2 regions of the Vibrio sp. ABH4_348 genome follow, and region 1 is predicted to be linked to the other one. Evidence: predicted binding sites of a transcription regulator. Region 1 holds the regulator's gene; the other holds the start of a gene.
What was found. The regulator MetJ, encoded in region 1, represses methionine synthesis genes. The targets are predictions, from matches to a motif close to TTAGACNTNTANANGTCTAA.

Region 1 (6,303 bases):
TTGACGAATGTACTCTCGCGTTTGGTCTGTTTGCCGCTATCTCCAAGAAGAACAACATAACCATGTTCGATCGCCGCATCTTCTATGCCGCGAATCACTTCAGTAAAAAATGGGTCACAAATGTCGGGAACCAAAGCGATGATGGTTTTAGATTCGTTTCTTCTAAGATTTCTGGCCAAAGAATTGGGAGAATAACCCGCTTCAAGGACCGCATCTTCAACGCGTTTTCGCGTAGCGGATGACACCTTTTCAGGGTTCATCAATGCTCGAGAAACCGTTGCCGTTGATACGCCAGCCAGTTGAGCAACATCTTTCATCGTTGCCATGTGTAAATACCTCTTCCGTATTGTTACTCGTCCATCTTTTATTCAGAAGTGCAGAGCGTTGCACCTGCAATGCAAACGATTACTTTCGCTACTAAATTACAACTAACGATGGAAGTGTCACTAGTTTATTCATTCTCAAACAGAATGTTACGGGCTATTTAACACTTTTTGCACAACAAATGCGACCACCATCAAGTTTTTGTTTCTGACTGACAGGACGTTGCGACGAGAGAGTGATTTATGACATGTCTTGTGGTTCAACATCTAAGCTCCAACGAACTTTCGATGCTTCAGGGAGAAGCGCGATAACAGGTTTCGCGCTAGATATCAGCTTCTGGAGCTTGGATCGAGTGTCACATTGCAAGAGCAATTGCCAACGATACTTTCCCGAGCGCTTTTGAATCGGAGCAGGCATAGGTCCGAGTACCCAGCAGGAATCATCATATAGCGGGCTGGCTTCTAATATCTGTTTCACCTGCCTAAAGAAGTATTCCACTTTGTCATTCTGGTTGGCTTCCGCTTTAAACAAACACAGGTAGCTAAACGGAGGAAGCATCGCTTGCTTGCGCTCCTTGAGTGCCGATTCCGCAAAGTGCTGGTAACTGTGTTGCAACAGTGAAGTCAACAGCCCATGTTCAGGGTGGTGGGTTTGCAAAATCACCTCACCCGGCTTGCTGGCGCGCCCCGCACGCCCCGCAACTTGAACAATTAGCTGGGCCAATTTTTCTGCTGCTCGAAAATCACTGCTATACAAAGCGCCATCGATATCTAATAAAGCCACCAAAGTAACATTGGGGAAATGGTGACCCTTAGCGAGCATTTGTGTGCCGATCAAAAGCTGATGTTGGTTGTTGTGAATCTCAGCCAAGGCATTATCAAAACTTCCTTTGCGGCGTGTGCTGTCTCTATCGATACGAATTGACGAATACTCCGGAAACAACTCGGATAATTTGGTTTGCAGCTGTTCGGTTCCCACTCCCATCGTCACCATTTGAGTCGAACCACAACTACCACATTGATGTATCACCGGGCGCTGAGAGCCACAGCGATGACAACGCAGTTCCGAAGAACCTTGGTGATACGTATAAAAAGCATCGCAACGGGCACACTCGGCAATCCATCCACATTCGTGGCACATGAGTGCCGGAGAAAAACCGCGGCGATTGAGAAAAATGAGTACTTGATTACCTGAGTCTAAATGCCTGCGCATTTCAGCGATCAGTGGCGCTGACAATCCGGCTTCCATATACAGGCCCTTGACATCAAGGACGCGATTGCGAGTAGCCACAGCTTTGCCCGCTCGCTGGCTCAATATTAGATGACGATATTTTCCAGATAGCGCGTTTTGCAACGTCTCCAAGGCTGGTGTCGCGCTACCAAGTATAATAGGAATGTTTTCCAAATTGGCCCGCATCACCGCGACATCTCTCGCGTGATAGCGCAAGCTATCTTGCTGTTTGTAGGACGTATCGTGCTCTTCATCCACCACAATCAAACCTAATGATTTGAAGGGCGTAAATAGCGCAGAACGCGTCCCAATAACTACGCCCGCGTTACCAGCTTTGGCATGCAACCAGGTTTGCAAACGCTCACTATCATTTAAGCCTGAATGAACAACGCAAATCGGAGTTTCAAACCGACGCTCAAACCGTTGAATGGTTTGTGGCGTAAGTCCAATTTCAGGAACTAAGACTAAGGCTTGTTTTCCTTTCGCTAGAACCGCTTCTATTGCTTGCAAGTAAACTTCGGTCTTACCTGATCCAGTGACCCCTTCGAGCAAAAACGTTCCAAACCCATGGCTATTGTTAATGGCTGCTAACGCAATGGCTTGTTCCTCGTTTACTCTCAGTGGCTGTTCTTGTGCCTGATGATCACCACTTATTAGAGATGAAACCTGTGATTCCACACAGTGAACCCATTTTTTTTCTAATAAGGTATTCAAAACACTCGATGAGATTTGCTTATCTAGCATGACTTGATGAGATTGGTTTTGCTTTTGCAACAGCTGCAAAACCTGCTGCTGTTTTACCGCACGCTTTAAGCTTTTCTCTAGTGCCAAATTGCCAGCAGAAGTAATGCTCCACGTTTTTTGCTTGGGGAACTCTGCGGCTTGCCCTTTTCTCAACAAGCTCGGTAGCGCCAACGCTAAGGTTTCACCGAGTGGGTATTGATAATACTGACTACACCAACGTAGAAGGCGATGTAGACTCTCCGGCAAAATAGCACCGTTATCCAACACGCGTTCTATCGATTTAAGTTTATTAACCGGGTAGTCAGACTGAACATTCAACTCGGTCACAACACCCACTAACTTTTGCCGTCCAAATGACACTAGGACGCGAGCCCCCAAGTCGGGAACACTGGAGCCTGATGATAAGTAGTCAAACTGTTTGTCTAAGGGAACCGGTAATGCGACTCGCACTATGCTGTGTGTCATTAGAAGCAATCAGATAGCAAAAGGGGTAGTTTAATGGATTCTATATCGGGTTGATACGGCACAGACAACATGATCCAAAAAATCAAAGGTATTCATTTTTGGCGAAAAAACCTGCCATACTGAGATTAGGATGAGCCGGTTAAAAAAAGTTCAAAATGGTTGATCGTGTAATCAGTAAGCTTTATCATACCGCGCCTTGATGTAATGGCTTGCCAAGTAAGCGGTTACAACAAGTTCCATTTATATTAACTACGTGTGGTGTCTGGCATCAGATTCAGATAGCGACACGGCCTAATTTGAGGTTCTCCCATGAAAACTGGTATCCACCCAGAATACAAAGCAGTAAGCGCAACTTGTTCTTGCGGTAACTCTTTCGAATTCCAATCAACTCTTGCTAAAGAGTCAATCCACCTAGACGTATGTGACAAGTGTCACCCGTTCTACACTGGTAAGCAGCGTATCGTTGATACTGGTGGTCGTGTTGACCGCTTTAACAAGCGTTTTGGCGCTCTATCAAGCAAGAAGTAATTCTGTTTTGATAAGAATGCAAAAAGGACGCCTCGGCGTCCTTTTTTAGTTTTTCTCGTTTTAAATTGCTACCAAAAAGCCCTAGCGGCAAACGCAGAGAGATATCACACAACCGATACCTCCTCTGAAATCAATGTCACCTTTTAAAAAATCAGGGTGCAAACATCAATCGTCGTATGCTTCGTACTCAATTCCCATTTCCGTCATGAGACGTTTTACTTCTGTAGGAATATCGTCTGGACGATCTTTACGCAAGTCTTCATCTGTTGGCAAAGGCTGACCGGTGTAGGCATGCAGAAATGCCTCGCACAATAACTCACTGTTGGTCGCATGTCGCAAGTTGTTAATTTGACGACGCGTACGCTCATCCGTCAGCACCTTAAGCACTTTTAGCGGAATAGAGACGGTAATTTTTTTTACTTGTTCGCTTTTTTTGCCATGCTCAGCATACGGGCTAATGTATTCGCCGTTCCAGTCTGCCATTACGCACCTTTTCTATAATTCGGTCTGAGATTCAGAGTTATTGCTTCTAAAGTCCACAATTTTAGCCAGATTTAAGGCTACAAGCAAAGACATATAGACGTCTAGAAGTGTTGACGTCTTATTTTTTGAGGCGTAAAGTACCAAATTATCTGGTATCAGTGCGTCGACTGAATGACCAAAGATAGGGTGAAAGGACCAAAGGAAGTATCATGAGCAAGTGTAAACCAGCAACGATTGCAGTAAGAACAGGTATTGAAGCGGATTCTCAGTACCATGCCGTCGTTCCTCCCATTTATCTGTCCACCAACTACGGCTTTCCGGAGTTTGGTGATGTACCTCATTATGATTACACGCGCTCTGGTAACCCAAACCGAGGTTTACTTGAAAAAGCCCTATACGAACTAGAATCTGGTTCGGGCGCAGTTATCACGAATTGTGGTACATCGGCGATTAACTTGTGGGTGACCACGTTTCTTGGTCCAGATGATCTGATTGTTGCACCACACGATTGTTATGGCGGCTCTTACCGTTTATTCAACACTCGCCGCAACAAAGGCGACTTTAAAGTCGAATTCATTGACCAATCGGACAAGCAAGCTTGGCAAGACGCTCTTGCTAAAAAACCTAAGTTAGTTTTGCTAGAAACCCCTTCTAACCCTCTGGTTCGCGTAGTTGATATCGAGCAATCTTGTCGAGAAGCGCACGCCGCTGGGGCACTGGTTGCCGTAGACAACACCTTCCTAACACCAATTTACCAAAAGCCAATTGAGCTGGGTGCGGATTTTGTTATTCACAGCACTACCAAATACATCAATGGTCATTCTGATGTCATTGGCGGAGTTATCATCGCAAAAGACGAAAAACATGCTGAAGAACTAGCCTGGTGGGGCAACTGTATTGGCGCAACAGGTACACCTTTTGATAGTTACATGACTTTACGTGGTTTACGTACTTTAGGTGCTCGTATGCGGGTGCATGAAGAAAGCGCGAACAAGATCTTGGCGTTTCTGCAAACTCAAGCAAGTATTGGCAAGATTTATCACCCTAGCCTAACCGATCACCCTGGCCACGATATTGCCAAGAAGCAGCAATCCGGGTTTGGCAGTATGTTGAGTTTTGAATACGCCGGCTCTTTTGAACAGCTGCAAGTTTTTGTTAGTAGTTTGAAACTCTTCTCGCTTGCCGAATCGCTAGGCGGAGTGGAAAGCTTGATTTGTCACCCTGCCACTATGACCCATCGCGCCATGGGAGAAGAAGCACTCGCAGAGGCCGGAGTGTCTCATCAACTGCTGCGTTTATCAGTGGGACTAGAGGATGCCGATGACCTCATCGAAGATCTCACTCAAGCTTTAGACATTGCAAGCAAAACCAAATAAGGCATAGGCAGGTAAGCACAATCATGACGATTTTAAGAGAATTGCATAAATTTGGTGGCAGTAGTCTTGCCAATGCTGAATGTTATCGCCGCGTTGTAGAAATTTTGTCGCAATATCCATCAAACCAAGATTTGATTGTAGTGTCGGCTGCAGGCAAAACGACCAATAAGCTAATCGAGTATTCAGAGGCACTCGAGAAAGACGGACGTTTGGCCCACGAAGTGTTACAAGAACTGCGTCAGTTTCAAGTAGGCTTGGTCGATGACTTAATCACATCAAAAGCAAAAGATTCATTACTCACCCAGCTTTCCGATGAGTTTTCAACGCTAGCGAACCTTGAAGCACCAATTGATCAAACAACCCGTGCAGCGATTTTGGGCCATGGTGAAACCTGGTCTTCGCGTCTACTTGCTGCGCTGCTTACCCAGAGTGATTTGCCCGCTGTCCAACAAGATTCAAGAACGTTTTTAAGAGCAGAAGCTGGTGCACAACCTGAAATTGACCGAGCGGCATCACGACCATTATTGCAATCCGTATTAGCTCAGCACAAAGAGCAACGGATTGTCATTACCGGCTTTATGGCGCAAAACAGCGAAGGTCATACGGTGTTACTCGGTCGCAACGGTTCAGATTATTCCGCCACGATAATCGGTGGGTTGAGTGAGGTTAATCGCGTTACGATTTGGAGTGATGTCGCTGGTGTGTACAGCGCCGATCCTAGAATTGTTTCAGATGCATGCTTGCTACCATTACTGCGTCTTGATGAAGCCAGTGAGCTAGCACGTTTGGCTGCTCCTGTTTTACACAGCCGAACTCTACAGCCAATAGCGCAAAGCACAACGGAATTAAGCTTGCGATGCAGCTACCAACCTGAGTCAGGCTCAACCCATATCGAACGGGTATTAGCATCAGGTCGCGGTGCAAAAATTGTCACGTCTCTAGAACATGTACTGTTAGTGGAACTCAATTTTGGTTCAGGTCACGACTTTGAACGCATGGCAAGTAAAACGCTTGAAGCATTAAAGCGTCAACAATTTGAGCCACTTGCCTATGAAAAACAATCCGACAAGCAGGTTCTCAGACTCGCCTACACGGAAGAAATCGCATCCTGCGCGTTAAGCCAATTGCAAGATATGGCAATTGAAGCAGAAAT
Region 2 (6,303 bases), 2.1 Mb from region 1:
GATTGTGGCATCGTAGTCAATAGTTAAGCGGGTGCCCTCAGGCAAAAACTCTTGTAGCTGCGTAACTTGGTTTCGAACCAGTTCGGCAACATCCAAAGGATTCGAGTTTGATTGAGTAATGATTCCCAAACTGACATTAACGACGCCATTACTTTTAAATGTGGAGGTCTCATTCTGCGCGCCCACTTGGACAGTAGCGATATCGCGCAGAAAAACCGTAACATCTGATTGAGATTGACGCACCACTAAATTTTCGAAGTCTTCGGCATCGGTATAAGCTTTGTCGATTCTGACAGACATTGTTGTGGTTTGATTGCGAATCTCACCCGCTGGCGCTTCAAGATTTGCACTTCGCAGTGCGCTAATCACATCTTGAGTAGTAACATTGCGTCCAGCCATCAATACCGGGTCTAGCTCAACGTACATGACTTTTTTAAGTCCACCTGACACATTGACCGTGCTGACCCCGGGAATCAAACTAAACCTGTCTAATAACACTCGCTCAACATAGTCAGTAAGCTGAACTCTATCCAAATTGTCGGATTGCAGATTGATATAAATCGAGGGCCGACCCTCACCATTGTTTCGGAAAATCAGAGGTGTACTTGCTTCAGAGGGTAAGGCACGCGCTGCTCGCGCAACCGCATCGCGAACGTCGCTGATCCCAGTGCTGAGATCATGCCCGGCTTTAAAGGTAATGGTAATGCGAGAAGAGCTAGTCCGAGTCGTTGACGTAATTTCGTCGATACCATCGATTCCGGAAAGCTGATCTTCTAGCACTGAGGTTATTTTGCTCTCGATAATCGTGGCGGACGCCCCATCATAGCGGGTGCTGATCGACACAACCGGATTTTCGATGTCCGGCATTTCCCTTACCGACAATTGATAAAAGGAGACAATACCAAAAACACACAACAGCAAGCTCAATACCACTGCAGCAACCGGTCTTTTTACTGACACATCAGACAAAATCATAATCTAACCCTTAGTGCGCGATGCGTTAATCGGTTGTTGCTGACGATTTAGGTGTCGATTTTGAATCAGCAGCTCGAGCACCTGAACGCTTTATCGTGACCCCAGGACGCATATTAACTAAGCCCTCAACCACTACTTCATCTCCCGGTTGTAATCCCGATGTGATTGCAATGCGCTGATCAAACCGCTCCCCTAGCGTCACTTCAATTTGATTTGCCTTATCTCCATCGACCCGATATACAAAGCGCTTGGTACCTGAATATTGGATTGACTGAACTGGTACGGTGGTCACTTTCGCCTCTGAAAGAGGAACGGTGACGCGAGCGAGCATTCCCGGTTTAAGTTGAAGGTTTGTGTTTTCGAATTTGAGCCGAGCAATAGCGGTTAAGCTTTGTTTATCAAGCCGAGAATCCAGATAAGCAATGCTGCCTGAAAACTCAACATCAGGGCTTGCATCCACTTCAGCGTTAACCAACATTTTTTCGGAAAGCAGGTTCAGCTGTTTTTCTGGAACCGAAACATCGACATACACCTGTTCCACGTTATCCAGCGACAGCAATACTTGTCCGCTCGAGACCAGTTGGCCTTTCGACAAGTCGACCAAACCGATGCGACCAGTAAAAGGCGCTCGAATAAAACGTTGCTGATGGCGAACCTGCGCAACTTCTGCTCTAGCTTGCGCAATTTCTACTTTTGATGATTGGCGGTCGAGTTCAGTTTTGCTTACTGCATTGCGGCTATTTAGCGCCTGTAACTCCGTCAAAATTCGTTGCTCGTTTTTGAGTTCAGCTTGCTTTTCACGCCACTCGGCTAAGGTTTGCTGATGTTCAAGCGTCACAACAAGGTCGCCCTGTTGAACCTGTTGGCTAGACACAACATGCACTGTTTCGATTTTTCCTGCAACTTCGGATGCGATGTCAACGCTGTTTCTTGCCTTCACATTGCCAATCAAGAATAAAGAACGATTTTCCGCTTTCTCTTCTACCACGGCTGTAGTTACCGTAACGGCTCTGGGCCCGCGCTGTGCGATAGCATCAAACTGAATGAGCAGCGTAAAGGCTAAAAAAGCCAATAGCCGTATTTTCTTTGTGATGTCGTTATTCATGGTTCAAGCTCTGTATTTGGTAGTGAACTCGGGTACAAATGACGGCGCAAGTTACTGTTATTAATGTTTAACCATAGTGATAGATACGAGTACCAGATAGGTTTGGCGCAGTTTTTATTCTAAGTTTTGGCAAGCTTTGTTGAAAAAGGCAGCATTCAACTTAAATTAGTCACAAAACGCTTTACAGGGTAAAACAGTTTGCTATGATGCGCTCCGCACTTGAGCGATGTGTTGGGAAAACATCGGATTAAGTATAAAAATCCTGGAGGGGTTCCCGAGTGGCCAAAGGGAGCAGACTGTAAATCTGCCGGCACTGCCTTCGATGGTTCGAATCCGTCCCCCTCCACCATATTTTCTGACTGAGCTAAGCTCAGTCAAACTTGAAATCATGTGTTGGGAAAACGTGAAACAAGTATAAAACCCTGGAGGGGTTCCCGAGTGGCCAAAGGGAGCAGACTGTAAATCTGCCGGCACTGCCTTCGATGGTTCGAATCCGTCCCCCTCCACCATATTTTCTGACCGAGCTAAGCTTGGTCAAAACTTGAATCCATGTGTTGGGAAAACACGGAACAAGTATAAAAACCCTGGAGGGGTTCCCGAGTGGCCAAAGGGAGCAGACTGTAAATCTGCCGGCACTGCCTTCGATGGTTCGAATCCGTCCCCCTCCACCATATTTAACCAGCCTAACGGCTGGTTTTTTCGTTTTTGGCTCTCAAAAATATCTAACTCACGAATAAATAACAAAAATCAGGAACAAAAAAGGGATCTTAACGATCCCTTTGATACAAAAATTCTTTTCATTATTTGGCTAAAAATGCTGGGACATCGGCAATACTGTCTAATACAGCGGTTGCAAGCGCTTCACCCTTATCAGTGATCGGTTTACCAGTACGCACTAACAAACGAGTTGCCACTCCCGCCGCTTCAGCAGCCATCATGTCTTCTGCTTTGTCGCCAACCATGACGGATTTCGCCATATCAATCTTCAAGAAGTCTTTGGCGCTATTGAGCATCCCCGGTTTAGGTTTTCGACAATCTGAGTCTTTTTTGTATTTGCCCACTCCTTTTTCTGGGTGATACGGCGAATAATAAAATCCATCAAACTCCACTCCATGATCAACAAAATTCCAGTCCATCCACTGAGTAAGAGATAAGAATCTGTCTTCGCTAAACATGCCGCGCGCAATACCAGATTGATTCGTCACCAGTACCAAAAGGTAACCCATTTCCTTTAGCTTTCGAGTGGCTTCAAATACACCTTCTATAAATTCAAAGTCGTGTTCGTCATGGACATAGCCATGATCGACATTGATAACACCATCTCTATCTAAAAAAACTGCGGGTTTAGCCAAAATATTACTCTGCGATTTGTCTGCATTAATGGAAAAATTATCGCACGCTTTATGTCAATCATCACTATCTAATTCCGAATCGATTGGGCTTAAAAACTCATTTAGACGTCTAGACGTAAAAATATCTATTGACACAAATCAGCTAAACCAATAGCATCAGCTACTAATTGAGACTTACATCAACATTTTGTGCTGCTTTCCTGCAACAGTACGGTATAGGCATATACATGATTGAAATTAAAGAAGTTAACAAAACTTTTTATCAAGGCGACAAGGAAATTAACGCCTTGAAAGACATCAACTTAACGGTTGATCAGGGAACTATCTTTGGCGTGATCGGTTCCTCTGGTGCAGGGAAGAGTACGCTAATTCGCTGTGTGAATATGTTGGAAAGCCCAACATCAGGCAAGGTCTTCGTCGATGGTATCGAGCTAACTGCACTAAACAAAAAGCAGCTTAGCGAGCAGCGACGTAATATTGGAATGATATTCCAGCACTTTAACCTGCTCTCATCGCGAACCGTATTTGATAATGTTGCACTGCCACTAGAGTTAGCAGGCGTAAATAAAGCGGCCATTGAATCTAAAGTTACAGAGCTTTTAGCCCTGGTTGGATTATCCGACAAGCGCGAGACCTATCCAGCAAACCTAAGTGGCGGTCAAAAGCAACGTGTGGCTATTGCCCGTGCATTGTCTTCTGATCCAAAGGTTTTGCTGTGTGATGAAGCAACGAGTGCTCTGGATCCGGCTACGACACAGTCTATATTGGACCTACTGCGAGAAATTAACCGCAAACTTAAAATCACTATCTTGCTGATCACTCACGAGATGGATGTAGTCAAAAGTATCTGTCACAAGGTTGCCATTATTGGTGATGGTGAGTTGGTTGAACAAGGCACAGTAGGCGAAATTTTTGCACACCCAAAGACAGAGCTTGCCCACAACTTTATCCGTTCAACATTAGATCTTTCTATTCCAGAGGACTATCAAGTTCGCCTCCAGAAAGAGCGAGTTGAAGGTAGTTATCCGCTTGTAAGATTAGAATTTACTGGCGCGACGGTAGACACACCTTTAATGTCACAAATTTCACGTAAGTTTAATATCGATATTGCAATCCTGAGTTCTGATCTCGATTACGCAGGTGGCGTGAAGTTCGGAATGATGGTGGCAGAGCTATTCGGTAGTGCTGAAGACGATGAAGCGGCGATTCAATATCTACGAGATCACAATGTAAAAGTAGAGGTGCTAGGTTATGTCCTTTGATTCACTAGTAGGCTGGTTTAACCAAAACATCGACCTGTTGCTGGGTGCAACATGGGAAACCATTTACATGTGTGTGGTGGCAGGTGTTGTAGGCTTTGCGTTTGGTATCCCGCTAGGCGTCATCCTACATGTCACCAAAAAAGGTGGGCTACTTGAAAACGTTCAATTGAATTCTGTATTAGGTGCGATTGTTAACGTTGGCCGTTCAGTACCTTTCTTGGTATTGATGGTTGCGATAATCCCAGTAACTAAACTACTCGTGGGAAGCTTTATTGGTACGTCAGCTGCGATTGTTCCACTTACTATTGGTGCAATCCCATTCATTGCGCGTTTGATAGAAGGCGCACTATTAGAAGTACCAACCGGACTGGTAGAAGCTGCTCAATCTATGGGAGCAACGCCAGTACAGATCATTACTAAGGTACTGATTCCAGAAGCACTGCCAACCATAGTTAACTCGGTCACCATTACTATGGTTACCCTAGTCAGCTACTCTGCAATGGCCGGAACCGTAGGCGGCGGGGGCTTAGGTGATGTTGCGATTCGCTACGGATTCCACCGTTATGACAGCGTGATCATGATGGTCACAGTCGTAATGCTGATTGTTCTGGTACAAATTATTCAAACTATTGGTGATGCCATCGTTCGACGAGTGGACCATCGATAAATTTAAATCAAGCCGGATCTCATCCTGCTTTATAAAACGAACATTTTGGCAATTTATTTGCCGACAAGCCCAATTCAATAAGGAGATAGTCATGAAATTTGGTCTTAAAAGTCTATTGGCTGTTGCCGCTTCAGCGCTAGTTTTGACTGGCTGTGGCGAAGACGAAGTCGACAACAGCAAAATCAAAGTTGGTGTAATGGCAGGTGCTGAAGCTCAAGTTGCTGAAGTTGCTGCTAAAGTTGCAAAAGAAAAATACGGTCTAGAAGTAGAGCTAGTGACGTTCACTGACTACGTAACGCCAAACGCAGCGCTAGATGACGGTTCTATCGACATCAACGCATTCCAGCACAAGCCATACCTAGATAAGCAAGTTGCTGACCGCGGCTACAAGCTAACTATCGCTGGTAATACTTTTGTATACCCAATTGCTGGTTACTCTAAAGAAGTTAAGTCTGTAGACGAAATTCAAAGCGATGCTCGTATTGCTGTACCAAACGATCCAACTAACCTAGGCCGTTCTCTTCTTCTACTTGAGCAACAAGGTCTGCTTAAGCTAAAAGAAGGTGTTGGTCTACTAGCAACAGTTCGCGATATCGTTGAAAACCCAAAGAACATCACGATTGTTGAACTTGATGCAGCTCAGCTTCCACGTGCACTTGACGATGTAGCACTAGCTATCATCAACACGACTTACGCGAGCTCTATCGACCTAACGCCAACTAAAGACGGTGTATTTGTTGAAGACAAAGACTCTCCATACGTTAACCTTGTGGTTGCTCGTGAAGACAACATCAACCAAGAAAACGTACAGAACTTTGTTAAAGCATACCAAACAGAAGAAGTTCACCAGTTTGCTTTGGAAATCTTCAAAGGTGGTGTAGTGAAAGGTTGGTAATCACCAATATTTATCACTATAAACACAAAAAAGCCCGCGATTGCGGG

Region 2: metN (methionine ABC transporter ATP-binding protein MetN) is a predicted target of MetJ. The motif match lies at 3,534-3,553, and genes of this name have one in related genera.

The regions. Positions count from the first base shown of each region.
Region 1 is NZ_JBSWVW010000001.1:2,726,007-2,732,309, forward strand. Features, by position in the region: gene cytR (DNA-binding transcriptional regulator CytR) at 1-347, opposite strand, end outside; gene priA (primosomal protein N') at 565-2,763, opposite strand; gene rpmE (50S ribosomal protein L31) at 3,073-3,291, shown strand; gene metJ (met regulon transcriptional regulator MetJ) at 3,457-3,774, opposite strand; gene ACXAFJ_RS12520 (O-succinylhomoserine (thiol)-lyase) at 3,984-5,150, shown strand; gene ACXAFJ_RS12525 (bifunctional aspartate kinase/homoserine dehydrogenase II) at 5,174-6,303, shown strand, end outside.
Region 2 is NZ_JBSWVW010000001.1:578,777-585,079, reverse strand. Features, by position in the region: gene ACXAFJ_RS02720 (multidrug efflux RND transporter permease subunit) at 1-975, opposite strand, end outside; gene ACXAFJ_RS02715 (efflux RND transporter periplasmic adaptor subunit) at 1,001-2,080, opposite strand; tRNA gene ACXAFJ_RS02710 (tRNA-Tyr) at 2,345-2,429, shown strand; tRNA gene ACXAFJ_RS02705 (tRNA-Tyr) at 2,505-2,589, shown strand; tRNA gene ACXAFJ_RS02700 (tRNA-Tyr) at 2,667-2,751, shown strand; gene gmhB (D-glycero-beta-D-manno-heptose 1,7-bisphosphate 7-phosphatase) at 2,881-3,432, opposite strand; gene metN (methionine ABC transporter ATP-binding protein MetN) at 3,660-4,694, shown strand; gene ACXAFJ_RS02685 (methionine ABC transporter permease) at 4,684-5,361, shown strand; gene ACXAFJ_RS02680 (MetQ/NlpA family lipoprotein) at 5,453-6,256, shown strand.